Regions from separate parts of the Pseudomonas sp. S32 genome, predicted to be linked through region 3. Evidence: riboswitches for the same ligand, from Rfam matches in the RefSeq annotation. Region 3 holds a riboswitch; each other region holds the start of a gene.
The links. Region 3 has a riboswitch for cobalamin ahead of IAE38_RS04315 (CbtB domain-containing protein). Riboswitches for the same ligand answer to the same signal wherever they lie in the genome.

Region 1: another riboswitch for cobalamin. It lies ahead of IAE38_RS13885 (ABC transporter substrate-binding protein); the one in region 3 lies ahead of IAE38_RS04315 (CbtB domain-containing protein).
Region 2: another riboswitch for cobalamin. It lies ahead of IAE38_RS13895 (TonB-dependent receptor); the one in region 3 lies ahead of IAE38_RS04315 (CbtB domain-containing protein).

What each region holds. Positions count from the first base shown of each region.
Region 1 is NZ_JACVVF010000022.1:31,609-34,876, forward strand. It holds gene IAE38_RS13880 (FecCD family ABC transporter permease) at 1-977, opposite strand, end outside; gene IAE38_RS13885 (ABC transporter substrate-binding protein) at 974-1,984, opposite strand; cobalamin riboswitch at 2,098-2,296, opposite strand; gene IAE38_RS13890 (DUF1624 domain-containing protein) at 2,323-3,268, opposite strand, start outside.
Region 2 is NZ_JACVVF010000022.1:35,505-38,772, reverse strand. It holds gene IAE38_RS13905 (GNAT family N-acetyltransferase) at 1-145, shown strand, start outside; gene IAE38_RS13900 (outer membrane beta-barrel protein) at 197-943, opposite strand; cobalamin riboswitch at 1,105-1,311, shown strand; gene IAE38_RS13895 (TonB-dependent receptor) at 1,419-3,268, shown strand, end outside.
Region 3 is NZ_JACVVF010000005.1:51,713-54,980, forward strand. It holds gene IAE38_RS04300 (alpha/beta fold hydrolase) at 1-134, opposite strand, end outside; gene IAE38_RS04305 (LysE family translocator) at 156-776, opposite strand; gene IAE38_RS04310 (GNAT family N-acetyltransferase) at 909-1,400, shown strand; cobalamin riboswitch at 1,434-1,657, shown strand; gene IAE38_RS04315 (CbtB domain-containing protein) at 1,746-1,934, shown strand; gene IAE38_RS04320 (CbtA family protein) at 1,945-2,631, shown strand; gene IAE38_RS04325 (cobalamin biosynthesis protein) at 2,631-3,017, shown strand; gene cobM (precorrin-4 C(11)-methyltransferase) at 3,049-3,268, shown strand, end outside.

The DNA of each region.
Region 1 (3,268 bases), on a different contig from region 3:
GGCGCGCCGATCAGCGCAGTCACCACCCCCACGGGGATGACCTGCCCGGCAATCAACGTGCGCGAAAGAATGTCGGCCGCTACCAGGAACAATGCGCCGCCCAGTGCGCTGGCGGGCAGCAGGCGCCCGTGACCGGGGCCCAACAGCAAACGCAGGGCATGGGGGATGACCAGGCCGACGAAACCGATGGCGCCCACGATCGATACCATCACCGCCGTTACCAGTGCCGCGCAGCTGATCAGCAGCAACTGCGTGCGCCGCACCGGAATGCCCAGTGAAGCCGCAGAATCGGCGCCGAAGGTGAATGCATCCAGCGCCCGGCGGTGCCACAGGCATACCAGCAAACCCAGCACTGCGACCGGTACCGCCAGCCACACTGACGGCCATCGCACACCGCTCAGGTTACCCAGCAACCAGAACAGAATGCCCCGCGCCTGCTCGGCGGTGGCCGACTTGGTGATGAGGAAGGCGGTGAGGGCGTTGAACAGCTGCGAGCCGGCAATGCCCGCCAAAATGACCTGGGCGTTGTTGCCGGCCGGGCTGGCGGCCCGGGCCAGTACCAGCACCAGGGCGAATGCCGCCAGAGCGCCTATGAATGCCCCTGCCGACATGCTCAACGCCATGCTGCCCAGGCCCAGCAAGCCGACCAGCACCGCGCCGGTCGAGGCACCTGCCGACAGGCCCAGCAGGTAGGGCTCGGCCAACGGGTTGCGCAACAGGGCCTGGAGAATCACCCCGCAGGTCGCCAGGCCAGCGCCGCAGGCTGCAGCCACCAGGGTACGGGTCAGGCGGTAGTTCCAGACAATGCCGGCATCAATCGGGTCCACTGCGTAGCCCGCCTGCCACAGGTGGTTGGCCAGCACCTGGCCAACCAGGCTGGGTGACAGGTTGCTTTCACCAATGGCGGTGCCTGCCAGCAAGGCAGTCAGCAGGGCGGCCACGGCCGCCACGGCGGTGAAGGGCAGGCGGCTGGTCACTGGGCTGCGTGACCGCTGGCGAACGCCGTCGCCAGGGTTTGCAGGCCACGGAACAGGCGGATGCCGGCTTGCATGGCCTCGGCATCCAGCACGATGATGCGCCCGTTTTTCACCGCATCCATGTTGCGGGTGACCGGGTCGTTACGCAGGAATTCGAGTTTTTTCTGGTAATCGTCGGCCGGGAAGCGGCGGCGGTCCATGCGTGCGACGATCAACCAGGTCGGGTTGGCCTTGGCCAGGGTTTCCCAGCCTACGGTCGGCCATTCTTCAGTGGATTCGACCACGTTGCGTACCCCCAGGGTGCGCAGCATGAAGTCGGCCACGCCCTGGCGCCCGGCCACATAGGGGTCGATGTCCAGGTCGGCGCTGGAGAACCAGAACAGCGCCGAGGTCTGCGACAGGTCCTTGCCCGCCAGCTGCTCCAGGGCGCTGTTCAGCCGGCCTTTCAACTCGGCGTTCAGGGCAGTGCCGCGGTCTTGCACATCGAAGATTTCGGCCAGTTGGCTGACGGTTTTGTAGATGCTGTCTACCTGAAAGGCCTGCAGGCGCGTGCCATCGGCCCCCACCAGGTTGTCCTTGCCTTCGCAGTCCGACGGCATCACATAGGTCGGTATGCGCAATTCGTCGAACTGTTCCCGGGTACCCACCACACCCTGGGCGCCGATCATCCACTCGAACTGGGTAGCCACCAGTTGCGGGCGCTTGCCCACCACGGCTTCGAAGCTGGGGTCGTTGTCGGCCAGGCGCGGTACCTTGGCGTTCTGCGCCTGGTACTCAGGCAGCACGTCGTTGAACCACAGCGAGGTGCCCACCAGCTTGTCGCCCAGCCCCAGTGCATAGAGCATCTCGCTGCCGGCCTGGCCGATGGTCACGGCCCGCTGCGGCGCGTGGTCGAAGGTCTGCGGCTTGCCACAGTTGTCGAGGGTCAGCGGGTAGTGGGTAGCGGCAGCCTGGGCCAGGCCGGCGAAGCCCAGGCCGGCGAGCAGGGTGGCAATACGGGGCAGCATGCGGGGCGATCTCCTATCGGGCAGTTCACGGAAGGAACGTGCGGGCAGGCATCGCCGAGCCCCTGCCGGTAGCAAAAGGCAAAACGCAAAGCCCATCCCGGACACCCCGCCGGTTGGTGATATAGGTGCCGGCAGGTCTCCTGACTGGTGCGTCATGGCCTGGCTCCGACCTTCCCGGGTGTGTGACCCAGTGGCATGCAGGGAGCAGGCTCGGCACTTACAGTTGCGGGGGCAGTTCCGTTTGGCCCTGTGGAACGGGGCCTGGGATTCCCTATTGATTCCGTGATGGAAACCGGCGGCACGCATGGTAGACCATCACGCCGCCGGGTGAAACGCTTTTAGAAATACTTCAGCCAGGCAATGTCCCGCCTGCGCGCCTTCAGGCGGGCGAACCCGCGGGTGGGCAGGTACAGCGCCAGGGCCAGCAATGCCGCCCCCACCCAAACGGCGCCGATGCTGTCGAAGCCGAAGTACGCGCCCTGGTTCAGGCCAAACACAGCGACCGCTGCCAGGTACAGCACCTTGAGCACGTACAGGTGCAGCAGGTAGAAGAACATCGGCGCCGCCCCCAGCACGGCCAGCGCAGCGACCCAGCGGGCCTGGCCGGCGCGCTCGAAGCCGCGCAGCAGCAACAGGCCGGTACCCAGCGTCAAGGCCAGGAACAACAGCGACGGGGGGTATTTGGTGATGTTGAACAGGCTCATGAGGGTTTGCACAACATTCGGGTAGGCCGCCCAGGGCGCTTCGCCATAGCCGTTGAGCAGGCGCAGCAACACAAAGCCCAGCAACGTGCCTGCGCCAGCCAGCAGCAGGCGTTGCTGACGCTGAGCAGGTTGGCTGGCGCGGCCAAACCAAGGCCCAAGGCCATAGCCAAAGGCGATCACACCCACCCACGGCAACACCGGGTAGGAGGTGCGCAGGCGCAGGTGCTCCGACACCTCCAGCCAGCCACGGTCATGCAGGATCGCCCAAGGCACATGCAGAGCGGACCCTGCATCGAAGTGCACGCCGTCCAGCAGGTTGTGCCCGGCAATGATGAGCGCGCCCAGCGCCAGCAAAGCGGCCCGTGGCAGCCATACCAGCAGCGACAGGCCGATCATGCTGATGCCTATGGCCCAGATCACCTGCAAGTAGATGACCGTGGGCGGCAGCTGGAATGTCCAGGCGAAGTTGACCAGCGTGAACTCCAGCACCACCAGAAACAGCCCGCGCTTGAACAAAAAGGCCGCGACATCGGCACGGCCTTGGTGCTTCTCGCCGTACAGCCAGGCAGACAGCCCGGTG
Region 2 (3,268 bases), on a different contig from region 3:
GGCTTATCGCCATGCCCACCTGGGGCTGGTGGACTGCCTGGTGATGTACAAGTGGCTGGCCGATGAGCCAGTGGTGGAAACCCCGCCCCTGCTGATCGGGCGCAAGAACATCGAGGCGCGGGTGTCACGCAGACGCGGCCGGTAGCACCGCCAGCCGCGCCGGCCCCGCAACGTTCAGCGGGGCCGGGCACCTGGGTTAGAAGGCCAGGCCCACTTTTACACCGAACTCGTCACGCTTGAGCTTGGTGTTGTCGGCAACCGGCGAGTTATCGTCCAGCTTGTACTCGGTGCGGGTGTAGTACACACCGGCCTGCACCGGCATGGCGCCCTGCTGGTTCATCAGCATCGTGACTTCAGCATAGGGGTTGGTGCGGTCCTTCAGGTCAACCGTGTCGCTGCCGAAGTCATCCACTTTCAGCCGTGCGCGGCCGTCCAGGGTGTGACGGGCGCCCACTTCCACGCGCAGGGTCGAGGCGTCGAACTGGTGGTTGTAGCCCAGCGCGGCCTTGGCGAACGGCGACTTGAGGGTGAGCTTGGTGTCCAGGTCGTTGATCTCAGGTTCGTAGCGCGACCAGCTGTAGCCGCCGCCGACGGTCACGTCGACGAAGTTGCGCGCGTCCAGCGCCGCACGCCAGCCAAGGTCCAGATCAGCCTGAGCTTCCTTGAGCTTGTTGTCGTTCTTCTTGCCGTACTTGGCCTCTGCGCCGATCTGGTAGATGAAGCCGGATTCGGCAGTCATCTTGTTGCCGAAGGTGGCAAATACACCGCCCTGGCCCATGTGATCCTTGTCGGTTTCGCTGCCGCCTTCGAACTTGAACTTGTCGTAGGAGCCCAGCAGGCCCAGGGTGAACAGCGGGTCCGTGCTTGGCGCTGCGGTGGCAGCCAGCGGGGCAGCGACCAAGGCGAGCAGGCAGGTGTGGCGCAGCAGGTTACGAGCAGACATGCGAATAGTCTCCATGACGTATTGACGGGTTGTGCACGAGCGCTTCGAGCGCTGCCTGTTCAGAAAAGTTCGAAATAAAAACACCTGAAACGCGAACGCCGTTCAAAGGCCCTCTGAAGGCCCACAACCCGCGCATTTGACGCCCGCGCTGTTCAATGGTCAGATGCGCGCCAGTTTCAGGTGTCCTGCGCCGCCGTGCGCAGGGTGAAACGGGAAGCCGGTGCGTCGTGTATCCACGACAAGTCCGGCGCTGCCCCCGCAACGGTAAGCGAGCGAACCTTTCGACACACCACTGTGCACCTGCATGGGAAGGTGAAAGGTTCTTGCCCCTCGCAAGCCCGGAGACCGGCCTGAAGCTCCTTATGGCAACCCGCGGTGGGCGGGCGCAGGCCAGTGCCTGCGCGCGTCTGCGTGCCAGGTGCGCCTTTGCGTGTATTCCACCGGGATTCCTTCTTTCCTGCAGCAGTGGAACGACATGTCCCGTACTTTCAAGCTACACCCCTTGGCGGCCTGCCTGGCCGTCGCCGTGCCGGCCCAGGCCGACACGCTCCCGGCAGCGGCCCTGGCCCTGCCCTCCACGGCGGTCACAGGTGCCTATGACAGCGCGGCCGCCAACCTGGCAACGCCCAGCCAGGCAGGGTCGCGCCTTGGCCTCAGCCCGCTGGAAACCCCGGCCAGTACCAGCACCCTTGGCACCGCCGAGATCCAACAGCGCAACAATGCCACCGTGCAGGAGGCCGTCACGCGCTCGCCCGGCATCACCTTCATCGGCTCACCAGGCGATGGCGGCACGGGGCTGTCTGCCCGTGGTTTCACCGGCCACGGCTCGGTCATGACCTTGTTCGACGGCGCACGCCTGTACACCGGGGCGGGCACCCAGACCTTCCCGGTGGACCCGTGGATGGTCGAGCGCATCGAGGTGATCCGCGGCCCGGCATCCGTGCTGCACGGCGAAGGGGCGACCGGCGCGGTGGTCAACGTGATTCCCAAGAAACCCCTTGCCGGCGAGGTGCGCAACCACCTGCGTGTGGGGTATGGCTCCTGGGATCGCCAACAAGTGGGCCTGGACAGCGGTGGCAGCCTGAGCGAACGCCTGAGCTACCGGCTGAACCTGAACCAGCAAGCAGGCAACGGTTGGGTCGACCGCACCCCCTCCCGTAGCCAGGCCCTGAGCATGGCGCTGCGCTTCGACGCCAGTGAAGACCTCAGCTTCACCCTCGCCCACGACCGCGGTGACGCCAGGCCAGCCAATTACTACGGCACGCCGCTGATCGACGGCCACTACCGCAGCAGCCTGCGCAGCAAGAACTACAACGTGCAGAATGACCAGCAGCACTACGTGGACCAATGGACGCGGCTGACCAGCGAGTGGTCGCTGAACGATCATGTCGGCGCCAGCAACCAGCTGTACTACATCAACAGCCGTCGCCAGTGGCGCAACGCCGAGGACTACCGCTGGGCCCCCGAGCAAGGCCAGTTGCTGCGTGGCAGCTTCCTGCAGATCCGCCACAACCAGGAACAGTTCGGCGACCGCCAGACCTTCGATTTCGATCACGCCTTGTTTGGCCTGCCGAGCAAGACGGTGATCGGCGCCGAGTACAACAAGGTCCGGTTCAATGTGGACAGCAACGCGCCCTATGACGATATCGGCGGTGATTACATCGACCCGTGGCAGCCCCGCCCAGGGCCGTTCCAGAGTGCATCGCCGTTGCGGCCACAGACCCTTTCGACCACACACACCGTTGCCCTGTTTGCCGAGAACCGCCTGCAACTGACCGACAAGCTGGCACTGGTGACTGGCCTGAGGCGGGATCAGAACCACATTGACCGGAACAACCTGGTGGATGGCAGCCGTAGCGACCGCAGCTTGCAGGGCGGCAACTGGCGCGCGGGGCTGGTGTATGCACTCAGCGAGGAGGTAGCGGTATATGGCCAGTATTCCACCAGCCAGGACGGCGTCGACAACCTGATCAGCCTGCGCCCTTCGCAGATGCACTACGCCCTCACCGAAGCCCGGCAGGCCGAGGTGGGGTTGAAGCAACGGTTCTGGAACGGCCAGGGCGAATGGACGTTGGCGGCCTACCACATCGTCAAGAAGAAGCTGCTGGTGGATGACCCGCTCACCCACGAACAACAGCAGGCAGGCCAGCAGACCTCCGACGGGTTGGAAGCCACCCTGGAACTAGCGCTGGCGCACCAATGGCAGGTGTCGGCCAACGCCGCGTTGCTGCGGGCGCGCTATGACCAGTTCGACGAAAACGTCGGTGGGGTGAACCTGGACCGCTCGGGCAACCGCCCGGTCAACGTGCCCAGGCGCACCGCCAA
Region 3 (3,268 bases):
ATGGGTTGATAAGCCAGGCTGCAAAAGCCATTGCCGTGCAGAAAATGCAACAGCGGTCGCCCACTGGCTTCTGTGCGCCAGCCACGCAGGGTGAAGCCCTCGTCGCATTGATGGGACCATGGAATCAGCTGCATCGCGGCGCGCTACCTGTAGTGCTAGTGAAACGCCGATTCTACAAACAGCAATGGGTACAGCGAAATCACCAGCAGCAGGGCCATCAGGACATTGAACAGCATCAGCCAGCGCGGGTTCTGCAACACGCTGCGCAACGCGCTGCCAAACATCACCCAGATGCCGACGCTGGGCAAGTTCACCAACGCAAACAGCGCCGCGATCACTACCACGTTGGTGACGTACCCTTGAGCGGGTGTGTACGTGGTGATCGCGCCCACCGCCATCACCCAGGCTTTGGGGTTGACCCACTGGAAAGCAGCAGCTGCCCAGAAGCCTAATGGGTTACTCCCTTTGCTAGCCGCTGCGCCCACAGGCCCGGCGTTGGCAATCTTCCAGGCCAGGTAGAGCAGGTAGGCCGCACCCGCGTAGCGCAGCACGGTATACAGGGGCGGCCACGACTTGAACACTTCGCCCAGGCCAAGCCCCACCGCCAGCACCATCGCCATGAAACCGATGCTTACGCCCATGGCATGCGGGATCGTGCGGCGTACGCCGAAGTTCACCCCGGAGGCCAGCAACATGGTGTTGTTGGGCCCCGGGGTAATGGACGAAACGAAGGCGAACAGGATAAAAGCAGCGAGCAGGTCGACAGAGGCAAACATGGCCAGGCATTCCAGTAGGTGCGGTATGCCGTCACACTACCGGAGTCCGCCACCCGAGCGACCGATACAGTTACCTTTAATTAATGAGATACACCTCACTGTATTGCCAATTTTGAAACAGGGGTATTCATCATGAGCGTGGTTATTCGCCCGGCGGTGCGCACCGATGCGCAGCAGATTTTGACCTTCATCACCGAACTGGCGGAGTACGAGCGTGCCCGGCACGAAGTGCTGGCCACCTTGCAGGATATTGAACGTAGCCTGTTCGATGAGCACAGCACCGTGCAGTGCCTGATCGGCGAACGTGACGGCCAGGCCATTGGCTTCGCCGTGTATTTCCAAAGCTATTCCACCTGGCTGGGGCGCAGCGGCATTTACCTCGAAGACCTCTACATCACCCCGGATCAGCGCGGGGACGGTGCCGGCAAACAGATGCTCAGGTACATCGCCCGGGAGGCCGTGGCCCATGGCTGGGGCCGCCTGGAGTGGAGCGTGCTGGACTGGAACGAGCCAGCCATCAAGTTTTATGAGTCGCTGGGCGCGCAGCCGCAGGATGAGTGGGTGCGCTACCGCCTGGAGGGGGAGCAACTGCAAGCGTTTGCCCGTGACGGCTTGCCGGTTTGACAGGCAATTGACGGCTGGCCCACCTCGTGCTTTTCTAGTGCCCTGCGTCAAGGTGCCCCCCTGGGGGTGAAACGGGAAACCGGTGCGTCACAGGCCTGCAACAGGGCCTTGACCAAGCCGGTGCTGCCCCCGCAACGGTAAGCGAGCGAAGCGTCTGTACCACTGTGCCATCACCCTTGGCATGGGAAGGTGACGTTTTCAAGGAGCCAACCTCCTCCTCGCCAGCCCGGAGACCGGCCTTGCGCCTATGAACACCCCGCGGTGGGCGGGCGCTGTCGCATCCCCTGGGCGCCGCCCGGGGCTGCCGCGCTTGCCCGTTGCCCACAAAAAGCAGAGGAACGCGTCATGCCCGTCACCAGCGCCAACACTCCAAGTATCGCCACCCCCGTCACACTCAGCCAGCGCATTGCTGTTGCGGTAGGCGCCAGCCTGCTGGGGCTGTGCCTGGTCTACTTTGCCGGCTTTTCGCATATCGAAGCCGTACACAACGCTGCCCACGATACGCGCCACAGCGCCGCCTTCCCCTGCCACTGAGTAACCGCCAATGATCACGCGTATCGCCCGTACCGCGGGTTTCAGCGGGTTGCTTGCGGCCCTGTTGCTCACCCTGCTGCAAAGCTTCTGGGTCAGCCCGCTCATCTTGCAGGCCGAAACCTACGAAACCGCCGCCCCCGCCGAACAGCACGCCCATGGCGAGGGCGCAGCGGCGCACGAACACAGTGCTGAGGCCTGGTCGCCGGAAGATGGCTGGCAGCGAGTATTGTCCACCACCGGTGGCAACCTGGTGGTCGCAGTGGGCTTCGCCCTTATCCTCGCTGCCCTCTACAGCCTGCGGGAGCCCAAGCGTGTTGGTACCGGTGCGCTTTGGGGCCTGGCCGGCTTTGCGGTGTTTTGCCTGGCACCCACGTTAGGCCTGCCGCCAGAACTGCCGGGCACCGCTGCAGCGGACCTGGGCCAGCGCCAGGCCTGGTGGGTTGGCGCCGCCAGCGCAACAGCCCTGGGCCTGGCATTGGTAGTGTTCGCCCGCCACTGGCTGCTGAAGGTGCTTGGTGTGGTGGTGCTGGCAGTGCCCCACCTGATTGGTGCACCGCAACCCGAAGTGCACGAGAGCCTGGCGCCCGAGGCGCTGGAAGCTCAGTTCAAACTGGCCTCGTGGCTGACCAACGCTGCGTTCTGGCTGGCATTGGGCCTGCTCACCGCGTGGCTGTACCGCCGCCACAGCCAGGCCTGATGCCGGCAGTGTACGCGGGGTTTGGCTGCCGGCGGGGGTGCCCGGTGGGCGTTTTGCAGGCGCTTCTGCTCGCCGGCCTGGCCGAACGGGGCCTCGCCTTGAGTGACCTCCGCGGCATCGCCAGCATCGCACTCAAGGCTGGCGAACCCGGCCTGCTTCAGCTGGCCGAGCGCCTCGGCCTGCCACTGGTGCTGTACCCTGCGGTGCAACTGCAGGCCTACGAGCCGCTGCTCAGCCATCGCTCAGCCGCTGCGTATACCCACAGCGGTTGCTGGGGCGTCGCAGAAAGCACGGCCTTGGCGCTGGCCTGCCAGGCGGCAGGGCACGCCGAGCTACTGCTGCCCCGCCGGGTCATGGGCCCGGCAACACTGGCCATCGCAGGCTAGCCTGTTCATCTATTTACATCCAAGGATTTTCATGACGGTTTACTTCATCGGCGCCGGCCCCGGCGACCCGGAACTGATCACAGTCAAGGGCCAGCGGCTGATCCGCCAATGCCCCGTGATCATCTACGCCGGTTCCCTGGTGCCTGCCGCCGTGCTGGAAGGCAACCAGGCCGAAACCGTGATCAACAGCGCTGCGCTGGACCTGGAGCAGATCATCGGGGCCATGCGGGCAGCCCATGCCCTGGGCCAGG